Regions from separate parts of the Vampirovibrio sp. genome, predicted to be linked through region 1. Evidence: riboswitches for the same ligand, from Rfam matches in the RefSeq annotation. Region 1 holds a riboswitch; the other holds the start of a gene.
The links. A riboswitch is a leader RNA that binds a small molecule or an ion and turns the genes downstream of it on or off. The one in region 1 is predicted to bind thiamine pyrophosphate.
Positions count from the first base shown of each region.

Region 2: it holds a riboswitch for thiamine pyrophosphate, as region 1 does, so the genes downstream of both, thiC (phosphomethylpyrimidine synthase ThiC) here and ACEW81_RS10890 (hypothetical protein) in region 1, are expected to answer to the same signal.

Region 1 is NZ_JBGSRV010000015.1:118,952-133,719, reverse strand. Features, by position in the region: gene hemG (protoporphyrinogen oxidase) at 1-1,185, opposite strand, end outside; gene hemH (ferrochelatase) at 1,187-2,236, opposite strand; gene hemN (oxygen-independent coproporphyrinogen III oxidase) at 2,267-3,664, opposite strand; gene hemE (uroporphyrinogen decarboxylase) at 3,682-4,746, opposite strand; TPP riboswitch at 4,965-5,074, shown strand; gene ACEW81_RS10890 (hypothetical protein) at 5,062-6,042, shown strand; gene ACEW81_RS10885 (sodium:solute symporter family protein) at 6,039-7,493, opposite strand; gene ACEW81_RS10880 (P-loop NTPase family protein) at 7,518-8,207, opposite strand; gene ACEW81_RS10875 (hypothetical protein) at 8,243-8,611, opposite strand; gene ACEW81_RS10870 (RluA family pseudouridine synthase) at 8,738-9,712, opposite strand; gene lspA (signal peptidase II) at 9,690-10,199, opposite strand; gene ACEW81_RS10860 (YybH family protein) at 10,203-11,189, opposite strand; gene flgL (flagellar hook-associated protein FlgL) at 11,343-12,296, opposite strand; gene flgK (flagellar hook-associated protein FlgK) at 12,356-13,909, opposite strand; gene ACEW81_RS10845 (flagellar protein FlgN) at 14,022-14,561, opposite strand; gene ACEW81_RS10840 (hypothetical protein) at 14,575-14,768, opposite strand, start outside.
Region 2 is NZ_JBGSRV010000004.1:94,944-109,711, forward strand. Features, by position in the region: gene ACEW81_RS02120 (beta strand repeat-containing protein) at 1-2,057, shown strand, start outside; gene ACEW81_RS02125 (GntR family transcriptional regulator) at 2,627-3,931, shown strand; gene ACEW81_RS02130 (glutamate-5-semialdehyde dehydrogenase) at 4,054-5,361, opposite strand; gene proB (glutamate 5-kinase) at 5,374-6,564, opposite strand; gene ACEW81_RS02140 (metallophosphoesterase family protein) at 6,742-7,818, opposite strand; TPP riboswitch at 8,132-8,246, shown strand; partial or broken gene thiC (phosphomethylpyrimidine synthase ThiC) at 8,461-10,236, shown strand; gene thiO (glycine oxidase ThiO) at 10,248-11,444, shown strand; gene thiS (sulfur carrier protein ThiS) at 11,446-11,646, shown strand; gene ACEW81_RS02160 (thiazole synthase) at 11,649-12,452, shown strand; gene thiD (bifunctional hydroxymethylpyrimidine kinase/phosphomethylpyrimidine kinase) at 12,449-14,002, shown strand; gene ACEW81_RS02170 (hypothetical protein) at 14,172-14,375, shown strand; gene moeB (molybdopterin-synthase adenylyltransferase MoeB) at 14,372-14,768, opposite strand, start outside.

The DNA of each region.
Region 1 (14,768 bases):
TTCTAAAGACCCTTTTAAGTGAAATACCGTTTGTAAATCCTGAACGGCTTGCCCCTGAATTTGAGAGGCTTTGTGCCAAATGGCTTCCGGGTAGTGCGCCCCCCCAATAAAATGGCTCAACAGCACTTTGCCCGCCGGGGCTCTTTCTGGAAACAGGCTGCTGGCCCAAATAGCGCCCAACAGCTTAATGTTTTCCTTGCGTGGAATCAGGCAGCCAAATCCATCCAGCGGGTGTTGAATCTGTTTGGCATGAAAGCCCAAATGGGCCACGGATAATCCGTTATAAGGAATTTTTTCCAAATGACGGCTGGCCTCTGGGGCCAAGGTTTTTAACAGGCGGGCCGCCACATAGGCAGGCACCGCAAGCACTATATTTCGGGTTTCCAGCGCTTCCCCTGATTCCAGAACAACCTGATAACCGCTTGCGGCTTTCTCAATTTGACGGACTGGGCAGTTGAGCCTTAAAGCGTTGGGGGGCAGGGCGTTTGCCAAGGCATCGGTTAGGGTTTGCAAGCCCCCTTCAAAACTCATTAATTTCATTCTGGATTTTTTAGGCTGCTTTTTGGCCGCTTGCATCGCCGCTTTGGCCGCCAGAAACAAACTGCCAGCCTGTTGTTCCATTTGCCATACTTTGGGGAATACGGCAGGCATACTCAGGGTTTCCACGTTGCCCGCATAAATGCCGCTAATGAAAGGATCCACCAGATTTTCCGCCACTTCCCGACCCAGCCGATGGGAGAAAAAGCCCGCCACGCTCATATCATCCGCCTGACATTTGGGCTGGAAAGGCTCCCGCAATAACCGGAGTTTTCCAAGCAGCGATAATACCGTCGTGGTTAGCGCTTGCCAGGGTTTGGTGGGCAGGGCGCTCAGTTTGCCGTTCAGGTACAGGTAGCGTTTTTCCGCTGAGCCATGGGTGGCTTTGGGCAGCAGGTTCAAAGCCTCGCACAGGGCAATTATTTCTTGGGCGGTGCTAGGGAAGGTGTGCGGCCCCCATTCAAAGGTGTAACCGTCCTTTTGTTCGGTTTGAATCAGTCCGCCTGCCCGGTTAGAGGCTTCCAGCACCTCGAAGGATCGGCCCTCCTGATGCAGATGATAGGCGGCAGTCAGGCCACTAATGCCCGCCCCAATAATGAGGGTTTCTATGGTTTGTATAGGAGGGGCTTGCCTGTCAGGGGAGTGCATATCAGGCGCTGGCCTGCGCTTTCAACAGTTCTGGAAATGAGGAAAAGGGGAAGGGATTTTCCTGAGCTTCCAGTTGCACCAGCGTTAGCTCGGCCAAAGCCTGAATAAAGCTGGCATTTGTATTGAGCGAAGGCGCCCGGTAACAGTGCTGAATGCCGAGTTCACGGGCCAGTGGAATATACTCCTGATCAATTTCCACCAGCGTTTCCACATGATCGGATACAAAGCTGAGGGCCACCATTAAAATGTTATCCCGGTTGTTGGCCGCGAAATAAGGCAGAACCCCTTCGGTGGCAGGCCCCAGCCATGGCATTTTGCCCACTTGGCTCTGGTAAGCCAGCTCCCACGGGTTGTGGGGGAAAAAGCGGGTGGCAATGGTTTCCGCGCAGCTGTAAATTTGCTCCGGGTACGGATCTTTGGTGCGCTTGACATGCCGAATGGGCAGACTGTGGGCGCTGAACAAAAGTTGCACTTCGTTTTTGGGGCAAGTCCAGGGGTGAGCGTTCAACCCTTCTTCAATGCATTCCTGCATGGCTTGCAGGTAAGTGGGATGATCGTGATAAGGCGGCACCACGCTAATATCCAGCTGCACCCCTTTGGCATCCAGTACCCGTTTTAATTCGTTTAAACTGCTGCCGGTGGTAGTGTAGGAAAAATGCGGGTAAAGCGGCACTACAATTAATCGCTGAATGCCATCCTTCACAATCTGATCCACCGCTTCTTCGGTAAAGGGATGCCAGTAGCGCATGGCGATATAAATGGGCATTTCCGGTTGCCCACGTTGCATTAATGCCTGTTTCAAGGCTTCACCCTGAGCGATGGTAAATGGCAATATGGGAGAACCTCCGCCCATCAGTGCGTAGTTTTCCTGGGCCAGTTCTTCCCGCTTGGTGGAAATCAGCCAAGCCAGCGGTTTTTGAAAAATAAAGGAAAGCGGCAACTTAATGATGTCTGGATCTGCGAACAGGTTGAACAGAAAAGGTTTCACGCTTTCCAGATTATCTGGCCCGCCCAGATTCAAAAATAAAATGCCGGTTTTGGATGAAGGCATGCGAACACTCCTTGCAATCTGGTGGAACCATCAAACGGTTTTGGAAAAAGTGGGTTTGTCGTTGCTGAGTTTGGGCAAATAGGCATCAAACGGCATGGCGATATTGCGGCTGAACAGGCGGCCTTTGGGGGTGACGCTCAAGCTGGTTTCAGTCAGCGTGAGCAGCCCATCGTTGGCCAGATCTTCCAGTTTGGGGAAGGCTTCCGCAAAGTGGGTTTTGAAGGGAATGCCAAAGCGCTCTTCAAAATTTGCGTAATTGATTTGGCCGGGGCATAAAATGGCCAAAATCACCGCTTGTCGCAAGCGATCTTCCGCACTTAGCTCATAACCACGCATGGTGGGAATGCGCCCGGCATCAATGGCTTCATAGTATTGAGACAATTTGCGCCAGTTTTGGGCAAATTGGCCTTGCAGCCCGCTAATGGCGCTTACCCCAAACCCGTATAAATCGCTGGGTAAGTGGCCGTGCTGGACGGTGTAGCCCATAAAGTTGCGGTGCAAGTTGCCGCTTTGCAGGGCCAGACTTAATTCATCGGTGGGTTTGGCGAAGTGATCCATGCCAATGTATAAATAACCCGCATCAGTCAGCATTTGCAGGGCGGTTTGCAAAATCTGGAACTTGATTTCGCTTTCGGGCAGGGCCGCTTCTGGAATCTGGTTTTGGTGCGGACTGAGCCACGGCACATGGGCGTAACTGTAAAGGGCAATGCGATCCGGGCTGAGCTGAATCACGTCTTGAACAGTTTTTTCAAAACTGGCCACCGATTGATGGGGCAGGCCGTAAATCAAATCAAAGTTCAGCCCTTCAAAGCCCAGTTTGCGGCATTGCTCGGTGGTGGCTGCGGTCATATCCAGCGGCTGCACCCGGTGGATGGCCTCTTGTACTTGCGGGTTAAAATCCTGAACCCCCAGGCTGATGCGGTTAAATCCCAGTTCTTTCAGCAAATCAATTTGGCCTGGCGTGGTCACTCGGGGATCCACCTCAATGGCCACTTCCGCGCCGGGGGCCAGCTGGAATAAATCTGTCTGGAATTTGAACAGACGGGCCATTTGCTCCTCAGACAGGTAAGTGGGCGTTCCGCCCCCCCAGTGGAATTGCACCACCGGGCGACTGCGATCCATCCAGCCCGCCATGGTTTCCATTTCCCGAAACAGATAGCCCAGATACTTTTCGGCCTGATCTCGCTGCTGGGTAATGACCACATTGCACCCGCAAAACAGGCAGCGGCTTTCGCAAAAAGGCAGGTGAACGTAAAGCGAGAGCGGATGCGGATTGCTGCCAAACGGCTGGTTGGTTGTGCGCACGGTTTTCTCATGCGCTTCCGCATTGTAGCTATCCTGCCACATGGGCGCGGTTGGATAGCTGGTATAGCGAGGGCCAGAGGTATTGTATTTTTGCAATAATGCTTGAGATGCCAGAGTTTCCATCGGGAAATCCCCTTATGTTAAGGGTGTGCGGGGGTTAAAGCGCTTTCTTTCACCAGATCGACCAGTAGGCGAACATTCTCCACCGGGGTGGGGGGTAAAATGCCATGGCCTAAATTGAAAATATAGCCCTGGTTTCCACCTTCGGCAATCAGGGCTTGCACCATGGGCTTTAAGACTTGGGGGCTGCTAAACAGGGCGGTGGAATCTAGATTGCCTTGCAAGGCGAAGCGATGGCCCACAATCTGTCGGGCATCACTAATGGAGGTAAGCGGGTCCACGCTGATTACATCCGGTCCGGCTTCGGCCATCAGTGGCAAAAGGCCCCGGCTGTTGTTGACGTACAAAATAACCGGCGTTTCATCCCGTTTCAGGTTGCGTATAATTTGCTGGTGATAAGGCAAAATGAAGCGTCGGTATTCCGCTTCACTTAAAATGCCGCCCCAGGTATCAAACAGCTGAACGGCTTGCGCCCCTGCTTCAATTTGGGCGTTCAGGTAAAGGGTGATCGTTTCGGCCAGTTTGCCCAGTAAACGGTGCAGCACGTCCGGGGCGTCGTACATCATGCCTTTCAGTTTGGCGAAATGTTTGCTACCACCGCCTTCAATCATGTAGCTGGCCAGTGTCCAGGGGGAGCCCGCAAAGCCAACCAGTGCGGTATCGGGCCTGCTGGCCAATTCCTGGCGCATGCGGCGAATAATTTCCATCACAAACCCGGTCTTTTCAAGCGGATCTGGAATAATCAGGCGATCCACATCCGCCGCCGTTTGCAACGGATTAGGGAAGTGAGGGCCGCCATCCCCAAACACCACTTCCATGCCCATGGCCTCTGGCGGAATTAAAATATCAGAGAAAATAATGGCCGCATCCATTTCAAAGGCGTTGATGGGCTGCATGGTTACTTCCACAGCCACGTCCGGGGTTTTGCACAGTTCCAGAAAACCCATTTTCTGGCGGATGGCCCGGTATTCGGGCATGTAGCGTCCGGCTTGCCGCATCAACCACACGGGGGGTCTGTCTAAAATTTCCTGACGGCAGGCTTTAATTAATCGGGGGGCGCTGGGGGCGGCATTCTGTGAAGTCACGAGGTATATCCTTTTTTCAAATCGCCAGACAGACAGAGCAAGGGAAGCTTAAAGATGCGGTGACTCATTGAGCCAAACGTATTGGCGATTAGGGTTAATCATACTCCAAACGGGTTGGAATCAAAAATAGGAGATGCCCTACGGTGCCTGAAAACCCCAAAAATCCAAAATTTTCAGGTTGCGGGTTGAGATTGTAGTAGGGTTGTAGTAAGTTGATACCATATGTACCGGGGTGCTGGCGTTAAGCTGGCTGAGAGCACCGTTATTCGGTGAAACCCTTGAACCTGCTCTGGATAATGCCAGCGAAGGAAATTGATGTCATCACTTGCGCCGTCACCTGTTTCTACTTTCCCTAATGCCAACCCCAGCACCGAGCTTTCCCCCGCTCAAGCCCGCTTTGTTTACTGGCTGAACGGCTTGGCTCCGGTTGCCACCAATATTGTGACCCCCTTTGTGGTGTTTTTAACCATGATGTTGGGCAAGAACAAGACCAAACCAGTGTTCACTAAATACAATCAGCAGGTGAACGAGGTGGTCCGCCAGTTTGTGAGTGGCACCATTGGCCTAATCAGCTACTTTGGGGGCGGAGAGCTGACCAAAAGCGCATTGAACCGGGTATTTGACGAGCATAATCAACCCATGAGCGAAGCCAGCAAGCAGGTGGCCATGATTGTGGGCGGGGTGGCCATGAGCTTTATCGGCTTTGCCTTTGTGCGGCCCTATATTAGTACCGATTTAATCTGCAAGTTCCTCAAGCAGGAAAAAGGGCTGGAGCAGGAAGTGGCCCAGGATAAAGTTCGCCAAATCCTGACCGCCGCTTGCCCTAACCCCATTAACCTTCAAAAAGGGCTAACCCTGCTGGATGACATCTTAAAAAAGCAGGCCGCCAAGGAGGCGGGCGCCAAGTCGGAACATACCGTGATTCGCTGGTTGCAGGCCAAAATCGATCAGCACTTGCTGCCTAAAGGTCAGCCGGATCTTAAAAAAACGGCCATTGCCTCAACCGCTGCCCTTTCCGCTTATTTGGCATTGCTGACGGCTGGATTGTGGGGGGTGAATCGTGCATTGGGTAAAACCCCTGCGCCGCCCAGCGCTGGTTTTAGTCTTAAAAACGGGGTGGCCTTGACGCCCAACGGGCTACCAAACAACCTGTCCCGTCCTTTCTCTTCGCCGCTTCAACCGCTGGAAGCCGCTGCGCCATTATACTTTGCCCGTGAAGCGTATCCCATGCCCTTGAACCGGATACCCCCGAATGCCAATGCGGTTTATCGAAGCGCAGGCCGGAACCGGGTTTAGCCGGGTTCTGCCAGAGGGTTTGGCACAGGATCAGCCTCTTGTACGGGGGTGGCTTTTGCATGGGGCCATAAAAAATAGCCCAAGCCAAAACCCAGACCGCTCAGGCCAATGCCAATGAGCGTGGAATAGGGCCAGCCGGGAATGCCCAGCCAATTGGGCAGAATGCCGTTTTGAACCAGAGCGCTAAACACAACGGCGGTGATGCCAAAGCTCATGGCCAGCACCCCGCTCCATTTGCCGGGATTTTTCAGGTAAAGCATACCCACCACTGGAAAAAACATGCCGCAGGCGTAAATATCGGCGGAAATCCACAAAATGCGGATGAGATCCTGAAAATACAGGGCCATGGCCATGGCTGGAATGACCATGAGGGCGGTGGCAATCCGGCTGACCTGAATCAGTTCCCGGTTGGAGGCCTGAGGCCGGATAAAGCCCTGATAGATGTCTCGGGTGAGAGTGAGGCTGCCTACGTTCAGCGATGAATCCATGGTGGAGCTGACCGCCGATACAAAGCCAAGCAGCACCAGCGCGCTTAAAAACGGCGTGGGCAGTCGCAAGGCCAAATCAATCAGCACGGTATCGCTTTTGGGAATGATTTGGGTGCTCAGCAGCCCAATAACCGCAATGATGGAAAACAGGGCCAGCATAATGCAAAATGCTTGCCAGCCCGCTTTAAAGGCCTGTTCCGGGCTGCGGGTGGAAGACATGCGTTGCCACATTTCCGGGGCAATGCACCAGGCCAGCACAAAGGTAATTACCAAAAAAATATGTTCCTGCCAGCCGTGGGAAAAATCCCAGAAGTGGGCGGATTGATGGCTGAGAAAATGATTCCAGGCGGCCACATCGGGAATGGCGGTGCTGGCGGTAAATATCAGCAAAATTAAAAAGCCCAGCCAAATAAAGCCCATTTGGGCGATATCGGTAATCACCACGGTAAAATAGCCGCCCCACATGGCGTAACTGACCACCGCCAGGGTGCTGAGTACGGTTGCCCATGTTAAATCCAGCCCAAATACGTTTTGAAACAACTTGCCTGCCGCCACCATCTGGGAGCCAATCAGGGTGGTGGTGGCGGCCAGAATGATCAGGGCCAGTAGCAGGCGCCCCGGTTTTCCGTAGTGGGCGGCCACCGCTTCTGGCTGAGACAAATAGGGCTGTCGGGAAACGGGCTTTGCCATAAACAGGGTGATCACCACAAAGGAGAGTATAGAGGGCAACACCAGCTGCCATGCCCCGCTTAAGCCTTGATCGTGGAAAGCGTTGATGGAACCCATGGTGGAGGAAGCCCCAAACCAGGAGGCTGCTAGGGTTAAGGCCACCGGAAAGGCCCCAAATTGTCGATTCGCCAGAAAAAAATCCTTGAGGGTTTCCACTTTTCTGGAAAAAAAGCGGGCAATCAGCAGGATCAGTACAAAATAGCCAATGAGAAAAAGAGGGGAGAGGTTCATCATGAATATAAAACGGCGGCGGCCCGTTTATTGTGGATTGGGGCTTAGGGGGATATTCAGGCGCAGCAGACAGTTGCCAAAGGCATTCGCAAACTGGCGAAATAACTCGTCCGAGGTTTGATAACGGGGCAATTTGCCGATGAGCTGGATGCGCTGCTCGCTTAAAGCGCTTTCCAGAGTGGCTGGCAAGGGTTCGTTATCGTATCGGTTTAAAATTAAAGCGGGGGTGCGTACAAATTCTCTGCCATTGGTTAAATGCCAATCGGAAAAGTCATCCGGGGTCACAATGTCCAGCAATTGCAGGGTTTCTTCAGGCAACAAGGTGTGTAGTACGGAATGATGACCATCCAGAATGACATAATCATAATTTTCAATCAGGCGGGTCAGGCCGTATTTTAAGGGGGTTAGCGCGCTGGCATCCAGTTGTTCCGGCAAATTGCCCACTGTAATTAATTCCTGCTCATCGCCTACGGTAATGGCTAAATCATGAAAAACCCAATCCACGGCTTCTCGAGGGGTGGCGGTTTCCGTGTGTTGTGAAATCAGCCTGCCTAGTGTTAATTCGGGCAGTTGAGGGGCCAGGGTGTGGGTTAATTTTTGATCGCTAGAGGCATCAATATACAAAATGGAGGCCGGTGACAGCTCTTCTCCCAGTGTGATCACAACATTGGTTTTTCCGGCGCCCAGCTTGCCGGTCACTTCGATAATGGCCTTCATAAATCTGATGTAAACCTGTCTGTCTCAATCAATACTTATTTGGGTGTTTGGCCTTTAATGGCCGCACTAAGCGCTTTTTCAAGCGTTTCAACCTTGCTTTCCAGCACTTTAACCTTGCTTTCGGCCTCTTCTCTGGAAACGTCCTTACGCTCCAAATCCCGATTCACTTTTTTATACTGGGTACCCAGTTCCAGAGTGCGTTCTCGTGCTTTTAGCAACAAAGCCCCTCCCACCAGCGCACCGGCCAGGGCCATGAGTGCCCCTAGCGACAAGTCAATTAGGGTTCCGCCTAAAAACTGCACGTTGGTTTGGGTAAGGTCTAAATTTTGTACAACCAGCGCGGCGGCGCTACCCAGTAGGAGTATCGCCACTAAATTTAGAAGCAGTTTTTGGAGTTTAAGCATCTCGCACCGCCTTTGCAGTTGGGGCCAGTCAAAAAATGGTTGCTCCCGATATTTTGCCTGAAAGCATTTTGACTTTCAATTCAATTCTGAAGCCTGCTTTATAGTTTTTGGGGCATGGCTGGCCAGTTAGCCGCTGGCATTGACTTTATCGCTTAGTAGTTGCCAAATGCGACTAATTTCAGGATCTTGCGGAATTTCAAAGGTCACTTGTTCCCCTTTGGGGTGCTGAAAGCTTAATCGAAAGGCCTGAAGCATCTGCCCCTGGGTTTTTAGCTTGGCTACTTTCTCAATACCGCTGCCATACAGCGGATCGCCAAACAGCGGATGCCCAATATGGCTGAGATGCACCCGGATTTGATGGGTTCGCCCGGTTTCCAGACTCAGTTCCAGCAAGGCGAATTTATCGGCCAATCGTTCCTGAACCCGCCAGTGGGTCACCGCGTTTCTGCCATCGGGCAGAATTGCCATTTTGTCTCGTTGCTTGGGGTTTCGGCCAATGGGGGCGTCCACGGTGCCGCAATTTTCCGGGAAAACGCCTTGGGCGATGGCCCGATAGTCCCGACGAGCGGTTTTGTCCTTGAGTTGCGCCGATAGGTGAAAATGGGCGGCGTCTGTTTTGGCCACCATTAAAAGCCCGGAGGTATCCCGATCCAGTCGATGCACAATGCCGGGGCGGATTTGACCGTTAATGCCCGATAAACTACTGCCACAATGGGCCAGCAGGGCATTCACCAGGGTTCCTTCCCGCTCCCGGCCGGTGGGGTGGGTGAGCATGCCGCTGGGTTTATTCACCACCAGCAGGCAGTCATCCTCAAAAATCACATCCAGCGGAATGTATTCCGGGGCCAGCGCAATGGGTTGAGCCTCGGGTACGCTTACCACAATCACATCCCCTTCTTTCAGGCGCAAAGAAGCTTTGCTGACTGCTTTTTCGTTCACCTGCACCCGACCATCCTTAATCAGGGTTTGCAAACGTTCCCGAGAAATGGCGTAGTCTTCCAGTTCGGCTGCCAAGCGTTTGTCCAGGCGTTCGCCCTGATCCTCTTCAGAAATCAGCAGGCGATACTGGGTGGTGTTCTCAGGCGTTGGAAGGTGGCTCATGGGTTTCTATTGGTTGGGTTGCTGGGACTGGGGTGGGGTTTTTCACCAAAATGGTAATCATTAACACTACGCCCATAAAAATAAAGCTGTCCGCCACATTAAACACCGGGTAGTGAATGGCCACCCAGTCAAAATAATCAGTCACCCGCCCTGTGGTCAGTCGATCGATCAGATTGCCCAGCGCCCCGCCCAAAATCAGGGCCATGGCCAGTCGCTCTCCTTTGGCAAAGTGGGTGCGAAGCAGGGCGTAAATAAGCAGCACCCCAAACAAAAGGGAGGTAAACACACTGAGCAGCTGGGGCTGGTTTTTAAACAGGCTAAAAGCGGCCCCGGTATTAAAGGCCAGCGTCAGTTGAAAAAATCCGGGAATAATGGGAACAGAACCACTGGACGGCAGATACGCTTTGGCCAGCCACTTGCTGCCCTGATCCAGCAGGGTAAAACTCAGCATCCAGGCCAATAGCATCCAGCGGGAAGGGTGTTTCATGCTTTATTCCGGCTGGTTGTCCGGCTCCAGATCCACGGGGCCATTGCCATTTTCTTCCGATTCCAAATCCGCCTGATTGGGTGCCACTTTAATTTTGCCATCGGCGCTGCTGTGGGTTACTTTTTGGGCTGGATTTTCTTCGGTGTAATTACTTTTGGGAATGACATTGACCCGTTTAACCACGGTCAGAATGCCCTTCAGGTTAATGGTGGGTCGTTCCTGATCATCTTGTCCAATTTCCGTAAAGCCTACGGTGGCAGTCACCACTTCGTTATTGCTGGTGTTGTTGGCTTTGAAAATGCGCTCCAAATCCGTATTTTCGGTGGACAGGGTGCGGAACTTGTCTTTGCTGCTGTGCTGTGGATAGGTTAAGGGTTCCTGACTGAGGGTGGCAAAGGCGATGTTACCAGCGGGAACATCCACGCTTACTTTGGCGGTGTAAGAGTCTCCGGCAAAAACTTGCTCGGGTGTCTCCACGTCAATCTCTACGGCGTCAAAAGGGCCATAGGTAATGGTGGCTTTTTCAAACAGGGTGGCATCACTGATAATTTCCCAGGTTTTACCGGTGCGATGCAGGTACAGCATCCCTCTGGAACGGCTTTTCATGGTGCCGGGTTTGGTGCTGACCACCGGATCGACCTTGGCGGTTGCGGTGGCCGTATCCAGACTTTCCACGGTGGCCCATTTGCCGTTAATGCGAATTTCCATAATCTGGCTGTTGTAGCGAATGTCCGGGAACATTTGCCAGGTGTCCTTAATCAGGCCACGGATATCGGACAGACTGAGGCTGTCGCCACTGGAAAAATTAGGGGAATAATGCTTTAAAACGCCTTCCAGATCATGACGATTGGATGCGGCCATCAAGTCACGCAGGGCTTCCTGAACCGCATTGACATCCTGAATGCCAGCCTTGCTGGTTTCCAGATGCATGGTTGATGGCGCCGTTGCTTTGGCGGAGAAAGCATTGGAAGGGGTAAGGCCAATACTCATTAAAGCCACTATCAGGGAGAGGGGAAGGACGATTTTGCGCATGATTCACTCAGTCTGGTTATAACGAACGTGTCACTATTGTAACCGATTCAAAAAGGGCACATCTTTAAAAAAGGCGGCTCAACCTTGTGCAACGTGCCTGTCAGTCTGTCATTAACGTAAGAAACTGAGCAGGCTGGTTTGCATCAGTCGGGCGGTTACATTCAAAGAAGATTCGAAAACGTTTTGTTGCTGGTTAATATTGGCAATGACTTCTGGCATATCGATATCCTGAATGCTGGCAAACTGCTGGGTTAAAATAGATTTTCGCTCGTCGATGCGATCCTGGGTGACCGATAGCCGGTTGGATACCGCTCCGATAATGGCCTGCTTGCTGAGAATGGTGTTCATATCTGTAGTTAGGGTATCCAGTCGGGAGCGTATATCGGTCAACTGGGTGGGGCTGGCGGAGTCTTCCAGATTGAGTTTGAGTTGTACCAGCGTTTGAAAAATACCGGACCCCGTTACCGAAACCGGTGGCCCTGCATTAACCGTACTTTCTCCCATCATTTCTTCGCCGTTTACGTTAACGGTGAGTTGAACCCCACGGGCAATTTCCACGTTGCGCTGCCACGATTCGGTGGGCGGGTTTCCTCCGTAGCTAACATCATCTCCGGTGCGGCTGAAGGGAGGCGCATCGGTTTTATAGCCGCCAAAAATATATTTGCCGCCAATGTCCGTATTGCCGATTTGCACCAGTTGATTAATGATTTGATCGATTTCCAGGGCAATGGCATTCCGGCCATCCTGGTTGTTGGTAAAGTTGGCGGCCTGGGTGGTTAATTCCTGCGCTCTTTGCACCAGTTCCACCATGCTGTTAATGGCGTTGTCGGCGGTGTTGGCCTCGGCTACGGCATCCTGAATGTTACTGCCATAGCGCTCATCGGTTTTTAAGGTATTAGAAAGCGCTAAAATCTGGGTCATGCCCACCGGATCATCAGAAGGGCTATTGATTTTTTGCCCCGATGACAGGGTTTGCTGGAGCGAGGACAGCATGGACATGTTGGTGTTCAGGTAGCTTAACGCCTGATTTTGCATATAGCTGGTGGTAACTCGGCTGATACTCATAAAAATGGCCTCCCAATCTTTCCCGGTTCGCTTTAATTTTGGTGTTGTACGGCGTGACTTTATCCGGCCATATTAATAATGGTTTGGGTCACTTGATCCAGAATGCTGATGGTTTTGGAGGTGGCTTCCAGCATGCGTTGATACCGCAACAAATCAATGGTTTCCTCATCAATGTTGACCCCTGAAATGGATTGACGCTGCTGATCCACCGACAAGGTCAGGTTTCTCTGGTTTTGGCTGCCATTCTGGGCGCTTTGGGAATCAATCCCCAGTTTGGCGATGGTGCTGTTTAAGTAATCAACCAGTCCGGTTCCCAGTGAGGCAAAGGTCTGGTTTTTCAATTGGGCCATGGCCAAAGCGTTTCGTCCGTCACCGACGCCCGCAAACCCGCCTGCCACGGTGGCATCATCAATGGCTGCCGCAATCAGTCGGGGGTCGCTTAAAATGGCCGGGTTTACCTTCCAGTGGAACAAGTCCAACCCTTGGCCGGGGTTCAGCGTCGCATCGTTCAGAAACATGGCGTCTGTAGAAAGATTGCCGTCCTGATCCCGGCCTGCGGGCAGAGGAGGCGCTACTTGCCCGACCTGTAAAATATTTAATTGCTCTACAATGGTGCCCAGCAAATTATCCAGCTTGCCCATTACGTTGCGAATACTACTCAGGTTGGGGTCGTTGCCCCCCATCTCGATAATGCCCTTGAGTTTGCCCCGGCTAATTTCGTCGCCAGCGCCATCATTTAACACCACCGCCCCGTTCACCGTACTCACCAACGCGGGTACATCATCCGGGGTGGGGGCCACGCCCGTGTTTTCAAGCGCTTGCAGGCTATCAAACTGATCCACGCCTTTAATCATGGTTTGTCCGGCAATGGTCAGATCGATTTGTCCGTTATCAAAATAGGTGACATCAATATCAACCAGCTTGGATAAATCGTCCAGCAGCTTGTCCCGCTGATCGTATAAGTCATTGGGTTCCGCCCCGGAAGCCTTGGTGCTGACAATGCTTTTATTGATAGCGGCGATACTGGCCAGTTTCTGGTTGATATCATCCACGGTGAGCGATAACTGGCTGGTTTCAAAGCTGCTGGGAGATAGCGGGCTTCCTACCAGGTTTTGCCGTAAATCGGAGAGTTGAAGCCCTTGTTGCTGGAACACGTCTACCATATCCAGCGCCTGCTGAATAAAAGTGGAACGCACCGCTGTATTTTGGGGGTTCACGCTTAGCGCCTGAGCGGATTCAAAAAAGCTTTGCAAGGCATCGTTCACGCCGCTGGTGGAGGGTTCATTCAAAATACCTTCCAGCTGTCTGAGGGCGTCTCGCATGGTTTCGTCCATGCCCAGCGCCCCGCTGGAAAGCCTGAATTGAGCGTCTAAAAACTGATCCCGGCTGCGGGTGACTTGCTGCAAAATGGGCCCTTGTCCAATTTGTCCGGCGGTAAGTTGAGAGGGGGTGGGGGTGACGTATGCGTTGAAAGCCATCAGATCAACCCGCTGACGACTATAGCCATCAGTGTTTGCGTTGGAAATGTTGTGGTTAATGGTGCTCAGCGCATTTTGGGCGGCAATTAAGCCACGGTGCGCGTTATACATACCGAAAAATCCGGGTGTAATCATGATGGAACCTCTCTCAAAGGTGATGGTTTTTCTCTGGGTTTATATCCGTGATGAACTTGAAAAACTGGATGAACTTGAAAATGGGCGTTGAAATAAGGGCTTGTGTACCGAGTTAGGCCGAACGAATCACCGTGGATTGTCCTGTGGCCTGATCGTGCGTTGGGCCTTGTTTTAATTTTTTGCCGCCCTGAGCGGTATAACTGGCGCCTTCCGGGTTGAGGGCGGTGGCAATCACTTCTACGGTATCCTGCACCCATTTTAAGGACAGATTTAATAAATCCCGGTTTTCCTGATTGAGCCGTTGCACGTCCATGGCGGTTCGGTGCAGGCGATCTCGGGTGGTGGTAAAACGGGGCACAAATTGGGCGGGCATGGTTGGAATCAGCGATTTTAAGGTGTGCTGTTCCCAGCCCATCTGGCGGGTTAATACTTCTCGCTCTCGGGCGATTTCACCCACTTTTTTGCTGAGGGTCATCAGTTCCCGGTCAATGGGCACTAAACCTTGTGGCTGACCGGATACCAGCACATGGCGCTTTAAATTCAACTGCTCTTTGGCGGCTTCCAGTTGCCGGGTTTCGTGTTCCAGCAATTGAAGCAGCCGGGTGAGCTGCTCGGGATTGTTTGACTGGGGTGAGGATGAATGCTGTGTCATCGGAGTGGCTCCTTTAAACCCGGTAATCGGCCAGCAGGCTTTCGCCAAACTGGTAGGCTTTGCGAATGTCTTGCTCGGTCACGTCCACAAATCCGGCTTTGGTGGCGATGTTCTGGATTTCATTCACCCGGCGTTGCCACTGGGGCGATACAGCGGGTAAAACGCTATCCACGGGCAATTCGGGTTTGGCAATTTCAATAACTGGAG
Region 2 (14,768 bases), on a different contig from region 1:
GGGCCACCGTTACTCCCAGCAAAGTTATTTTTGGCGATTCCAGCGCTGGCAGCGGGGCGGTTACTATTACAGGCCCCTGGGACACCTCTGCCTACAACATGCCGCTGGAAGTGTATGGCGGCAGCATTACAACGGGCAGTATTAATAACGGTAGCAAAAGTATTTTGCTACGGGCTTTATCGGGGGATTTAACGCTAAACGGTGGTACCACCCTAACCAGCACCGCTACGGGCAACGCCATTGTACTGGCCGCCGGTAATAATCTCATTAACAGCGCCGGGGCTTCCGCTTTAAGCGCTGCCAATGGGCGCTGGCTGGTGTATTCCAGCAATCCGGCCAACAACACACTGGGGGGCTTAACCGGCTTTACCAAGCGCTATAACCGTACTTTTGGCGGCAATGCCCCCGGCACCATCGCCGAAAACGGGAATGTCATGATGTACAGTCTGGCTCCCACCTTAACCCTTAGCGCCGATAACAATAACAGGCTGTATGGCGCTGCCAACCCAACCTTTACAGGGGGCTTATCTGGCCTGTTGGTGGATGGAGACACGCTGGGCAGCGCTGTCAGCGGCAGTGGTACCTTTAGCACCCTGGCAACCAGCGCCAGCGATGCCGGTGACTATGCCATTTCAGCCAACTTAGGCACGCTAACCTCCGAGCTGGGCTATCAATTCAATATGTCCCCCGGCACTCTCACCGTGAACCCGGCGGCGTTAACCGTAACCGCCGATAACGCCAGCAGAGCGTACGGGGCCAGCGACCCCAGCTTCAGCGCCAGTTACTCGGGCTTTGTACTTGGCCAAAACAGCAGCGTGCTGGGCGGCAGTCTGGGATTCTCCACCCCGGCCACCAGCGCCAGCAACGTGGGCAACTACGATATCACCCCATCCGGGTTTTCTAGCAGTAACTACGATATTAGCTACGCCAACGGCACCCTCGGCGTGAACCCCGCCGCCTTAACCGTCACCGCCGATAACGCCAGCCGACTGTATGGAGCCAGCAACCCCAGCTTCAACGCCAGTTACTCGGGCTTTGTACTGGGGCAAGACAGCAGCGTGCTAGGCGGCAGTCTGGGCTTTTCCACCCCAGCCACCAGCGCCAGCAACGTGGGCAACTACGATATCACCCCATCCGGTTTTTCTAGCAGCAACTACGACATTAGCTACGCCAATGGCACCCTCGGCGTGAACCCGGCGGCCTTAACCATAACCGCCGATAACGCCAGCCGACTGTACGGGGCCAGCAACCCCAGCTTCAACGCCAGTTACTCCGGCTTTGTACTGGGACAAGACAGCAGCGTGCTAGGCGGCAGTCTGGGATTTTCTACCCCCGCCAACAGCGCCAGCAATGTGGGCGACTACGATATCACCCCCTCCGGTTTTTCTAGCAGTAACTACGACATTAGCTACGCCAACGGCACCCTCGGCGTGAACCCGGCGGCCTTAACCGTCACCGCCGATAACGCCAGCCGACTGTATGGGGCCAGCAACCCCAGTTTCAACGCCAGTTACTCGGGCTTTGTACTGGGGCAAGACAGCAGCGTGCTAGGCGGCAGTCTGGGCTTTTCAACGCCAGTAACCAACACCACGGCAGCAGGCGTTTATAGCCTTACCCCGTTTGGACTGAGCAGCACCAACTACGCAATTTCCAACGTTGCTGGCGATTTTACCATTCTGCCAGCAACCCCAGCACCGCCACCGGCCCCCCCCTCATCACCCACAGTCACCACTACCAGTAATGGCACTTTGGTGCAAAGCGCTGTTCCCTACCTGTTTAGTCCCAGTCAATTTTCAGCCGCCAACTTCAGCCTGGGTGGCGAAGGTTCTCAGGGGCTGATGAATACAACCAGTATGCCCTATGCCCAATCTCAGGATTCCCAGCCTACCATCAACAGGATGCTCACCCAAACTATCGCCCCGCAGGATCTTTCCAGCTTAAATGCCGATGCGGAAAACCCCGCCTATCAACCCACCGAAAATCTTAATCAGAACTGGTGGGGTAATGTGTTTGAGATGATGTTCAAAGGAAACCCATCCAAGCCTGCCAAAAAATAAAGAGCCAAATTTAACTTTAACCAATCATTGAATTGGGCATCCATTTGCCAGCGCTTTTGCTTAAACCCCGTCCACAACAGGGTTTAAAAAACGCTGAAAAAATGGTGAATTTCAAGCTTTAAACCGCACCCCATCGTGGGATGTTTTTAGTTTGTTTTTATGGTTCAAAAGAAGCTTGCAGCAACGGAATGGTAAGGCTTTGTTTTTTTCGTTTAAAGTGCTTGCAACTAGAAAGCGTTTTAATTACACTTACGTTTTGTTTTTAACCGTTTAAGAGTTCCACCTTCACATCCCGGATCACGTTTCTTTGGATATTTCAAATGACTCAAAAACGCTTGGCCACTGGCGGCTTATTAACCAAATTACAAGCGGTTTCATTCCTGCCAAACAGTCATCGAAGGCCATTTACAAAAATAAGGGTTCTCTAGCAACAAATGAAAACCCACTGTTTTAATATAAACAAGAATCCAACCGGGACAAGGCAAAACGCACCAGGTGGACATTTAACGGGACAATAGGCTTTATTAAATATATCAATTTGACACCTTACGGGGAGGACTCAGGTACTTATGGTCGTATCAAATACCGGCATTCACCCTGCCGCTCACAACAACGTCGCCCTTCAAACGCAAAACGACAGCATTCCAACCGATCTGGGCATGGATATGGATGAGGCGATGGGCTACTCCGAACTGGAAAACGTTAGCAAAGCGGCGCTGGTGCGTGTGGAAGTCAATCAACTACCTCGGGAAATCCCCGATTTTCAAGCCCCCGGCGCGACCAAAGACACGTTAATCGCCGAATGGCTCAAAAACTGGATTGTGGCCTCCCTGCAAAACCACACCGTCACCGAAAACCACCTGCTGCCCAAAAAAGCGGAAATTGCCGCCTATCTGGGGGTTAGCGTCGGCACGGTGCAAAACGCCATTCGTTATATTGAAGATGAAGGCCACGTGGAGTCCAAGCAACGCATTGGCACTCTGGTTCGCAGTGTGGACAGCTCTGGTCAGCGCATGCGCAAGCAAACATCCAAGCGGGATCAGGCCGTGGTAGCCATCAAGCACTTTATTGTGGAACAGGGCTTTCAGCCGGGGCAAACCTTGCCTTCGGCCCGAGAAATCGCCAAAACCATTCTATCGGCTCCAAACACCACCCGGCTGGCTCTGGAATTCTTATCGGGAACCGGGATTTTAAAAAGTCTGGGCAACCGGGGCAACAAAGCCAACTGGGCATTGCGGGTCATTCCCGATATTGAGTCCGAAAGCCTGTGCGCCATTGAATCGGAAACATTGATTGACCAACTGGAACGGGATTTGAAAAAACTGGTGGCCGAAAACTTTGAAACCAACGACAAACTCCCCTCGCATCTGGAGTTGTCGGATCTGTTCAAGGTGAGTATTAAAACCGTGCATGACGCCATGCGCCGCCTGGCCGAGCAAGGCATTCTGCGCTCCAAACGGGGACGCTACGGCACCTATGTGGTTCGTAAACCGGATGCCACCAAGCTGGCCCCCATGGATACCAGCATCTTTGTCCCTGCCGAGGAAGTCAGCTTCTACAACTACGAAAAAGTGGAGCAGCATCTCAAAACGCTCATCCGCCAAAGTTATAAAGTGGGCGATAAGTTACCGGCCATGGGTATCCTGTCCAAGGATCTGGATGTCAGCAGCAACACCATCCGCAAGGCGCTGCAAAATTTAGCCAAGGAAAAAATGGTCAGCTTCTCCCGGGGGCGTTACGGTGGCACCTACGTCACCCGCATTCCCGAAGGACGGGAAGAGGAATCGGGCAGCGAAAAATCCTTTACCTGGGTATCCATTAACCCGGATACGGTTAAGACCTACCGCACCGGCAAAACGCCCGTTCATAGCTAAATCAGCGGAAAACTTCAAAAAAACGGACTCTCAACGGAGTCCGTTTTTTTAGGTTTTATTTTTTTGGATTTTATAGGCGCCTCCACAAAGCAGGGACAACGCCTCAAGCAAGTACGATGAGATTACGGCAAGGGCTGATGCAGGAACGGCTTGGCGTTTACGCCCACGTAATCGGCCACAATTTGGCCTTCGCCTCGCAGTTTGTACTTGTAAATCACCAGTCCTTCCAAACCCACTGGCCCACGGGCATGAGTTTTAGCGGTACTAATGCCAATTTCCGCACCCAGGCCAAAGCGAAACCCATCCGCAAAACGGGTGGAGGCGTTGGCGAACACACAGGCCGAATCCACGGCGTTCATAAACCGCTCCAGCGCTTCAGGGTCTTTGGCGGCAATGGCATCGGTATGATGAGAGCCATACTGGTTAATATGCCCAATGGCGGACTCCAAATCGGCCACCACTTTAATGGCCAGGGTTAAATCACCATACTCGGCGCGCCAATCCGCATCGCTGGCCGGTTCAATCTGTGGCAATATGGCTCGGGTTTGCTCACAGCCTTTTAAGGCAATCCCAGCCTGATGGGCCGCTTCAGCAAAGCGAGGCAAATACTGAAGCGCCACGGCCTGATCCACCAGCAGGGTTTCCAGCGCGTTGCAGGCGGCGGGGTATTGAATTTTGGCGTCGATGGCCAACGAAATGGCTTGGGCCAAGTCCGCACTGGGGTGAATGTAGAAATGACAAACCCCATCCGCATGGCCCAGCACCGGAATTTTAGTGGCCGCCATAATGGATTGCACCAACTGATTAGAACCTCGTGGAATGATCAAATCCACATATTGCGGATAGTTCAACATTTCCTGCACCGCTTCACGGCTATCCAGCAAGGTGGCCCAGCCAGCAGGCAAAAACGGGCAAGCCCGATTTAGCTCGGCAACCAGCCCCATAAAGGCCTGATTGGAATACACGGCCTCTCGACCGCCTTTCAACACCACGGCGTTACCACTTTTTAAAATTAAAGAAAGAATTTGAGGAATGACATCCGGGCGAGATTCAAAAATAATGCCAATCACGCCCAGCGGCACGGTCTGCTTTTCCAGTATCAGGCGCTCATCCAGCTGGGTGCGAGAGAGTACCTGTCCTGCCGGATCGGGGAGTTTGATCAAATCCCGAATGCCTTGGGCCAACTGCCTGATTTTGCCCTCATCCAGCTTCAAGCGCTGGTAAAGGCTGGTGGTTAACCCGTCTTTTTCAGCCTGGGCAATATCTTTCTGGTTTTCAGCCAGCAACAATGCGGTGTTCCGCTCAATAATGACCGCAAATTGACTCAAGGCCTCATTTTTTTGGGCGGTAGAAAGCGTCGCCATGGCCAAAAAGGCATTTTTGCTGCCCTGTAGCGTTATTTCCAGTGGATTGACCGATTGGGTGACCATAACCATTGCTCCTTAAACGCCATATTCCTCAAAAATCACCAGATTGTCCCGATGGACGATTTCTTGTCGCTCCAGCACCTTGCCATCCGCGTCAAAACCCAGTCGATCGGCAATTTTTTCACTTTGCAGCCCTTTAATGCGCTCAATTTCATGCGATGAAAAATGCGTCAGTCCCCGCCCAATTTCGACGCCCGTTTCATCCAGAATACGCACCACCTGCTGGGCAAAGAAATCACCTTGCGCCCCAACCACCCCAATGGCGAGCAAGCTGGCCTGTTTTTCCACCAGCGCTTTTCGGGCGCCAGCGTTCACCACAATCGCCCCGTGATACCCGGAAGCCATGCCAATCCAGCGTTTTTTGCCGCTCAAGAAGGACGCCTGAGGGAGCACCAGTGTACCGACAGGCTCCGGTTGCGGGGCCAACAAAGCTTCCAAAGGTTGGGGAGAAACCCCAGAGGTGATGAGGGTATGCACCCCACTCAGGGCCGCCATGCGGGCCGCTTCCAACTTAGAGGACATGCCGCCTCGTCCCAGCAAGGATTGGCCGGAGGCTTCGATTTTCTGGAAGTCCTGAAAATTCTCAATGCGTGAAATGCGCTGAGCGTTGGGGTTGGTAAAGGGGTTGTCGGTATAAATGCCGTCCACGTTGGTTAAAATTACCAGCAAATCAGCGTCCAGCTTACTGGCCACCAGGGCAGACAACATATCGTTGTCCCCAAAGCCTTTGGTATAGCTCTCTTCCTGCAACTCCATGGTGGAAGTGGTGTCATTCTCGTTGATAATGGGAATGGCTTTAAACTTGAGCAGGGCTTCCAGGGTTTGCCGCAAGTTCAAATAATGCTTGCGATCGGCAAAGTCGGTGGCGGTTAACAGCACCTGCGCTGTAATCAGGCCGGATTGCTGAAACAAATTCCGGTAAGCTTCCATCAATAAGTTTTGACCCACCGCCGCACAAGCCTGCTTATCGTTCAGGCTAAGCGTTCCCGTTAAATGCAAGGCTTGACGCCCCAAACCAACCGCACCGGAAGAAACCAGAATAATTTCCTTGCCCTGGGCAACCAGTTGGGCGCACTGACGGGTTAACTCGGCCAATCGCTCGGTGGCAAAACGTCCCCCGGAATCCCCGGCCAAATCAATCACCACCTGGGTTCCCAGTTTAATGACAATTCTTTGGGCGCTGAGTAGTGGCTGATTGAGGGTCATGGCCGGTCCATCATAAAAACAAGTGTGTGCTTATAAAAAAGAAAACCCGCCCGGTTTTTGCCTGAAGCGTGAAAAGGGATGGGGGTTCCTGATTCTCATTGTATGCCACGCTTCCCCGCATCGTAAAGCAAGCCGACCATTGATAAAAGGTTTTTCTGACGCTTTAAACCCACTGATCTAAATCAGGGTGTCCAATACTCGGCGCTTGCGGGGAATCAAACCAAAATCAAACACTTTGCCCTGATCGGAAATAACCCGGTAACTCAAACCGGCAGGTGTGTTTTCAAACAACATAAAATGATTTTTCTTAACCACGCCCGCACCCTCTGGCACCCCTTTTTGAGGGAGATCCAGCTTGCCCCCACCGGCCCCACTCACCATGTAGCGAACCCCGTTTATCCCCACCGGCGCTTCATAATGGTGCTCGTGCCCCGCCAGATACAAATCCACCTGATGGCGGACCAAAATATCCGACAGCTTGCGCTCCAGGGTTTGTTGAAACAGCAGCCGCTTGGGCTTGGCGAAAGCGGCTTTAGAGAATAGCGGGTAATGGCCCATCACCACCTTCATGGAGGCATTGCTACGGGCCAAAGCCTCCTCCAGCCAAAGCGACTGGGCCTTGTCCCTTTGGGCGAAAGCGGCGGGATTGTGATCAAACCCATTCAGATAACCCGGTAGCATCACGGTAGTATCCACCGCGAAAATTTCCACATCCGCGCCGGGAGAACCCATTTTAAAACTGTAATAGGGCGGCACCCCCCAATAGGCTAACTGCTGATTGCCAAAGCCCGCTTTCACATCGTGATTGCCCAAAACCGGGAAAAATTGAACGCCCTGTCGCCTTAAATTTTGATAAGGCTGGGTAATTCGTTCATCAAACAAAGCCGGTTCTCCAGCGGGATAAACATTGTCGCCCAACACCAAAACCTGATTAAACGGCAATTGTTGTCGCCATACCTCCATTTGCCGGGATATGTTATATTGGGCAGCATCGCCGGTTCCGGCGTCGCCAATTACGGCAAAACGATTTTTTCCCGCCGAGGCATGAAAAACAGGAGGCTGAAAAATCGGAGCCTGAAAAGAAAAAAGGTCCGCTGGAAGTGTTCCAGACGAACCCAGAGAATGTTCACCTTCCGTTTGGGACTTTGCGGAATTCGCACCATTCAAAGCATTAAAACGCAACCCCGGTTTCTGCCTTAAATCTGGCCTTAAAAAAGGCCAAGGGGCGTTCATGGGGTTCATGGTAGCGGCCATAAAAACAATAAACCTTAGGGTGGTAGGCGATGGTGATCACTCACATCGCTTACGCCTTATTATTGGCAAAACTGATGACAACGGAATGACAAAAAACCGCCATTCTTAAAAATTTGAAAAATAAGCATTTCAAATTCGCCGTCACCCCAATCATGCCATGGCCGATTTTAATTTCAAAACCATACGCATTTCCGTCGGGATTCCAACCCAAAAATCACACAGCCCAAGCACTTTCAGGAATGATTTGCAAAACCGTAAATGTTCCCTTATGATGAACCCGTTCACTGTTAAACCAGTGACGCCACAATTTCATAACCATCTATCGGGGTGTTGGCCTTTTCGGCCGACTGAGATCATCGCTCATTCGATGAAACCCGTCAAACCTGATCTGGGTAATGCCAGCGGAGGGAACTAGAATGACATCATATTTTTCAGGCAATTTATCAGCGCACTCAGCCCCCTTGGCATGCTTGCGGGGATTTTCGGACAGTAAAGGCCTGGGGGCCTTTGGGAGCAGCCGCCTCAAGCGGCTTTAATTTGAATGTGAAAAAACGGCCGCAAGCGGCTTTAAACCAGTTGCAATCAGTGGGTATTTAAATTGAATCTTTAAATTAGGTGTTTCATATTGAAGGAGAGAGTTTAATGAGCGTCACCGAAGCCCTGTTAACCCAGGTTGGGGTCACTACCGAGCCCTTGCCCAATTCCAGCAAAAAATACCAGACCGGCAACCTGCACCCGGAAATCAGAGTGCCTTATCGGGAAGTGAAATTATCCCCCTCCAAGGCGTTCAACAGCGACCAGCTGATTGACAATGAGCCGGTTGTGATTTACGACACCTCCGGCCCTTATACCGACCCCGATGTAGTCATTGATGTCAGCCGGGGACTGGCCCCCATTCGCACCGGCTGGATTGAAAAGCGCAACGATACCGAATTATACGATCGGCAAATTAACGCCTTTGGCGGGAAAAGCCAACTGAATGTTTCCAGCTTGCAGCGCCAGCCCCGCAAAGCCAAAACAGGCCAAAACGTGAGTCAAATGCACTATGCCCGTCAAGGCATTATTACCCCCGAAATGGAATTTGTGGCCCTTCGGGAAAACTTGCGCAACCAAGCGTTAAAAGAAGGCTTGATTGATCTGGAGCGCAAAAGCCGCTTAAAGGGTAATGCGTTGGGGGCTACTATTCCCCATGAAATCACCCCGGAATTTGTGCGCTCGGAAATTGCCCGTGGGCGGGCCATTATTCCAGCCAATATCAATCACCCGGAGCTGGAGCCGGTGATTATCGGTCGGAATTTTCTGGTAAAAATCAACGCCAACATTGGTAATTCCGCAGTGTCCTCCTCCATTGAGGAAGAAGTGGAAAAACTGGTGTGGTCCAGTCGCTGGGGGGCGGATACCGTCATGGATCTCTCCACCGGCAGCAACATTCATGCCACCCGCGATTACATTTTGCGAAACTCACCGGTTCCCATTGGCACCGTGCCTATTTATCAGGCACTGGAAAAAGTGGATGGCAAAGCGGAAGATCTGACCTGGGAATTGTACCGGGATACCTTGATTGAGCAAGCCGAACAAGGGGTGGATTACTTCACCATTCACGCCGGGGTACTGCTCAAATATGTGCCGCTTACCGCCAACCGCATGACCGGTATTGTGTCCCGTGGGGGATCGATTCTGGCCAAGTGGTGCCTGGCCCACCATCAGGAAAATTTCCTGTACACCCATTTTGAAGAAATTTGCGAAATCATGAAAGCCTACGATGTCAGCTTTTCGCTGGGCGATGGGCTGCGTCCGGGTTCTATTGCCGATGCCAACGATGCCGCCCAGTTCGGGGAACTGGAAACACTGGGCGAACTGACCCAGATTGCCTGGAAGCACGATGTGCAAACCATGATTGAAGGGCCGGGCCATGTGCCAATGCACATGATTCAGGAAAACATGGAAAAGCAGCTCAAACAGTGTGATGAAGCGCCTTTCTATACCTTGGGGCCACTCACCACCGATATCGCTCCCGGTTACGATCACATTACCAGCGGCATTGGGGCGGCCATGATTGGCTGGTTTGGCACCGCCATGCTGTGCTATGTCACCCCCAAGGAGCATCTGGGCCTCCCCAACCGGGAAGACGTCAAAACCGGCGTGATTACCTACAAACTGGCCGCTCACGCCGCCGATTTGGCCAAAGGTCATCCATCGGCCCGCTACCGGGATGACGCCCTGTCCAAAGCCCGGTTTGAATTCCGGTGGGCCGATCAATTTAACCTGTCGCTGGATCCAGAAACCGCCCGCTCCTTTCACGATGAAACCCTGCCCGCCGATGGGGCCAAAGAGGCCCAATTCTGCTCCATGTGCGGCCCCAAGTTTTGCTCCATGAGCATTACCCAGGATGTTCGGGAACTGGCCGAGCAAACCGGACACTTATCCACATGAGCCAAAGCGTTGGCATTGTTGGCGCTGGTTTAATGGGACGATTGCTGGCCCTCGCTCTGGCTGAGCGGGGGTGGCAAGTCTCCCTGTTTGACAAGGATGACGCCTCGGTGATCAACAGTTGCGCCTATGCCGGGGCGGGCATGCTCTCCCCTATTTCTGAGCTGGAATCGGCAGAACCATTGATAGCCCGATTGGGCTTTGATTCCTTACCCCGGTGGAAGCATCGGTTACAGCATCTGGAGCTTCCGGTTTATTTCAAAACGCTGGGCACTATCATTGTGGCCCACCATTTGGATTTACCCGATTTGGCGCATTTTAAACGCATGCTGCAAGGCAAACTTAGCCTTTGCAGCTCCGAGGACGTACCTGAGCAAACCGCCCACTCCATTCAATGGCACTTGTCCAGCCATCAGTTGGCAGCGCTGGAACCTCAACTCAGTCAGCGTTTCAGCCAGGGTATTTTTATTCCTGATGAAGGACAAATTGACAACCGGCAACTGCTGCGGGCCTTGGCGCATCAACTCAACCAGTCCGGGGTTAACTGTTATTTTAAAACCCCGGTTACATCCATGGCGGCCCATACCGTCATCAGTGCCACCCAACATTGGCAATTTGACTGGGCCATTGATTGCCGGGGGCTGGGCGGAAAGCCCGATTGGCAAAGCTTGCGAGGGGTGCGGGGCGAGATCATTAAGGTGCATGCCCCAGAGGTGGAGCTGAGTCGCCCCATTCGGCTCATGCATCCTCGATATCCCTTGTACATTGCCCCTCGGGAAAATCACCAATATGTGATTGGGGCCACGTCCATTGAAAGCGAGGATTTTCGGCCCATCACCACGCAATCCACCATGGAACTGTTATCGGCGGCTTTTGCGGTGCATGAAGGATTTGCGGAAGCCACTATTTTGGAAAGCACCGTCAATTGCCGCCCCGCATTGTCCAGTCATTTGCCTGCCATCCACATGGAAGCAGGCTTGATTCGGGTGAACGGCCTTTACCGGCATGGATTTTTAATTTCGCCCCAACTGGTGGCACTGGTTTGTGCGGCGCTGGAAAATCAAGCCATTGCACCCGCCTACCAAGCCTTATTTTCACAGCCCGACTTTAAAAAAACAGAATCCGAAAGCACCTCTGAAACTATCACGATAAACACACCATTCCATCCATTCAACAGAGAGGCAACCACAGTTTAAAATGAAACTGCTGATTAACGGTGAAACCCAACAAGTGCCCGACACCCTCAGCGTGGCAGCCTTGTTAAAAACCCTGGGCTACGATTCCCAATCCATTGCCGTGGCGGTGGATGGCACCTTTGTCCCTCGGCATCAATACACCACCCAAACATTGAAAGAGGCCCAGACACTGGATATTGTGGCCCCCATGCAAGGCGGTTGACCATGTGGCATATTGGAGGTCAAACTTTAAACAGCCAGCTTTTGGTGGGAACGGCGCTATACCCCTCGCCCGATATTATGCGGCAAGCGCTGGAAGCTTCCGGCACCGAAGTGGTCACGGTATCCCTGCGACGACAGGCACCGGGCGCCCAAGGCGGGGAAGCTTTCTGGCATTTCATTAAAGAGAAAAACTGGCGGGTGCTTCCCAATACCGCCGGATGCCGAACGGTGAAAGAAGCGGTGAACACCGCCCACATGGCCCGAGAAATTTTCAACACCCCCTGGATTAAACTGGAAGTGATTGGGGATGATTTCACCTTGCAACCCGATCCCTTTGGGCTAGTGGAAGCCGCTCGTATTCTGATTGAAGACGGGTTTGAGGTGTTTCCTTACATGACTGAGGATTTTATAGTGGCTCAAAAACTGGTGGATGCCGGATGCCGGATTTTAATGCCCTGGGCGGCCCCCATTGGCACCGGAAAAGGCCCCATGAATCTATACGCCCTGCAACTGCTGCGGGCTCGGTTGCCACAGGTTACACTCATCGCCGATGCGGGCATTGGCTTGCCCTCTCACGCAGCGCAGGTGATGGAACTGGGCTTTGACGGAGTCTTACTGAATTCCGCCATCGCCCTAGCCCACGATCCGGTGAGCATGGCCCGTGCCTTCGCCCTGGCAGTAGAATCCGGTGCGCTGGCCTATCAGGCAGGCCCCATGCCTCAGCGAGAAATGGCCATGCCCAGCACCCCGGTTTTAGGCACCCCGTTTTGGCATCAACACCAGCAGAAAGAAGGACAACACGCATGACACGCCCCATTGTATGGACCATTGCCGGTTCCGATTCCGGCGGCGGCGCTGGCATTCAGGCCGATTTAAAAACCATGAACGCCTTGGGGGTTCACGGTTGCTCGGTGATTACCGCACTCACCGCCCAAAATACACAAGGCGTTGATTTAATCGAGCTATGCTCTCCAGCCATGCTAAAAGCCCAGCTGGAAGCACTGAGCCAAGACTTACCGCCTGTGGCCATCAAGTTGGGTATGCTGGGCGATGCGGAAGGCATCCAGCGCATTGCGGAAGCCATTGCGTCCATACAACGCACTCAAAGCACCTTTGTCATTTGTGATCCGGTGATGGTATCCACCAGTGGGCATGCCTTGCGGCAAGAGAACACCTTAGCTGCACTGACCACCCACTTGTTGCCCCACGTCCATTTGCTGACCCCCAATTTACCGGAGGCCGAAATTTTAACCGGCCAACCCATTCGTTCCGCCAAGGCCATGGAAGCCGCAGCGCAAGCACTGCTGAAACTGGGGGTGCAATCGGTGCTGATTAAAGGGGGCCATTTTGAGGGCCAGCAGGGCGATCATGATCATGAAGCGAACCAATGGAGTCAGGACTTCTGGACAGATGGCAGTCAATCCTTCTGGCTGACCTCTCCCCGACAAGAAACCCGGCACACCCACGGCACCGGCTGCACGTTATCCGCCGCCATGGCCGCCTGCGTGGGGTTGGGGTTTAATGTGCCGGATGCCATAGTTATTGCCAAGGCTTATGTCAATCAAGGCATCCGGCTGGCCCCGGCGCTGGGTCAAGGTCATGGGCCTTTGGCCCATTTAGGCTGGCCGGAAACCCATGAAGATTTACCATGGCTCACCCCCACTGCCGAAGCAGGTCAAAACCGCCCGGAATTTTCAGGTTGCGGCAGTCGTCCCTTGGGGTTTTATCCCATCGTTCCCCGCTTTGAATGGCTGGAAAAGCTTTTGCCTTTGGGCGTTTCCACCATTCAATTGCGCATTAAGGATTTAGAAGGCGAGGAACTGGAACGGGAAATCGCCCAAGCCAGCGCCTACGCCCACTCTTTCAACTGCCGTTTGTTTATCAACGACTACTGGCAACTGGCCCTGAAATACGGCGCCTACGGGGTTCATTTGGGGCAAGACGATTTAAAAACAGCCGATCTGGAAGCCATTCACAAAGCCGGTTTAAAACTGGGCCTCAGCACCCATTGCTATCAGGAAGTGGCCAGAGCCTTGGCTGTTCGGCCCTCTTATATGGCAGTTGGACCTGTTTTCCATACCACCACCAAAACCATGTACTTTAGGCCCCAAGGGTTAGAAGCGGTTCGGCGCTGGCGACGCAGCCTGCCTTATCCGCTGGTGGCCATTGCCGGTATTTTTCTGCATAACGCCCCGGAAGTTTTAGCCACCGGTGTGGATAGCCTGGCCGTGGTTCGAGATATCACTCAGGCTGAAAACCTACCCGAACGGGTGGCCCAATGGCTGGCCCTGTTCGAGGAGCAGTCCCCGCAACCCTTGCCCTTAAGCCCTCAATACCCTAAGCTCCCATCCCCTTAATGGCAAAATGTAACTGCAATATTTAACTTTAATAAAGTGATAGGGTATGGCTAAACCTGTTTGTGTTTGAATGGTTTTTCAAACAACGCATCACCTTGTAATGAACCGCACCGAGCATTTCATCAAAAATCCAATAGCGTCATCCCTCATAAAATAAGGTTATCTCTCCATGGGCGCAGCGCCTCCCAATGCCGACAACACACCCATCACCAACCCCGCTTTGAGTGAGGCGGATCAAGAGCAATGGAAAAAATTTGAAGTCGAACTCAAAAAAGCCCAAGAAGCCCTTCAAATGCCCCTGATGGATAAATTTGTACGCAGCAGCAACCCCGAACGGGAGCTGACAGTGATGGATCTTAAAACCCTTCACTAAACCGGCAAGCGCACCGGGCCGGTCCAGCCCGCCAGTCCCCCAGCCAAACTGTAAACCGGCTTATAGCCCTGTGCTCTCAATATTCGGGCCGCCTCCAGACTACGATGCCCTTTTTGACAGTAGATCAAAAGAGGTTGTTCCCCGTTGAAAAGATGATGGGGGATTTGGGCCTTTAATACACCCAAAGGAATATGAATAGCCTCAGGAATATGACCGGCTTGAAACTCAAAATCCTCACGCACATCCAGTAATTGAACGCCCTTTAAAATCAGGGCACTAGCGGCTTCAGCCTCAATTTCAAATGCCTCCCTATCGTTGGGGGTTTGGCAGGTCATCAAGGATTCCACCGGCTCTACAATGGTGGGGTTTTCTCCGCACAAGGCGCATTGCTGA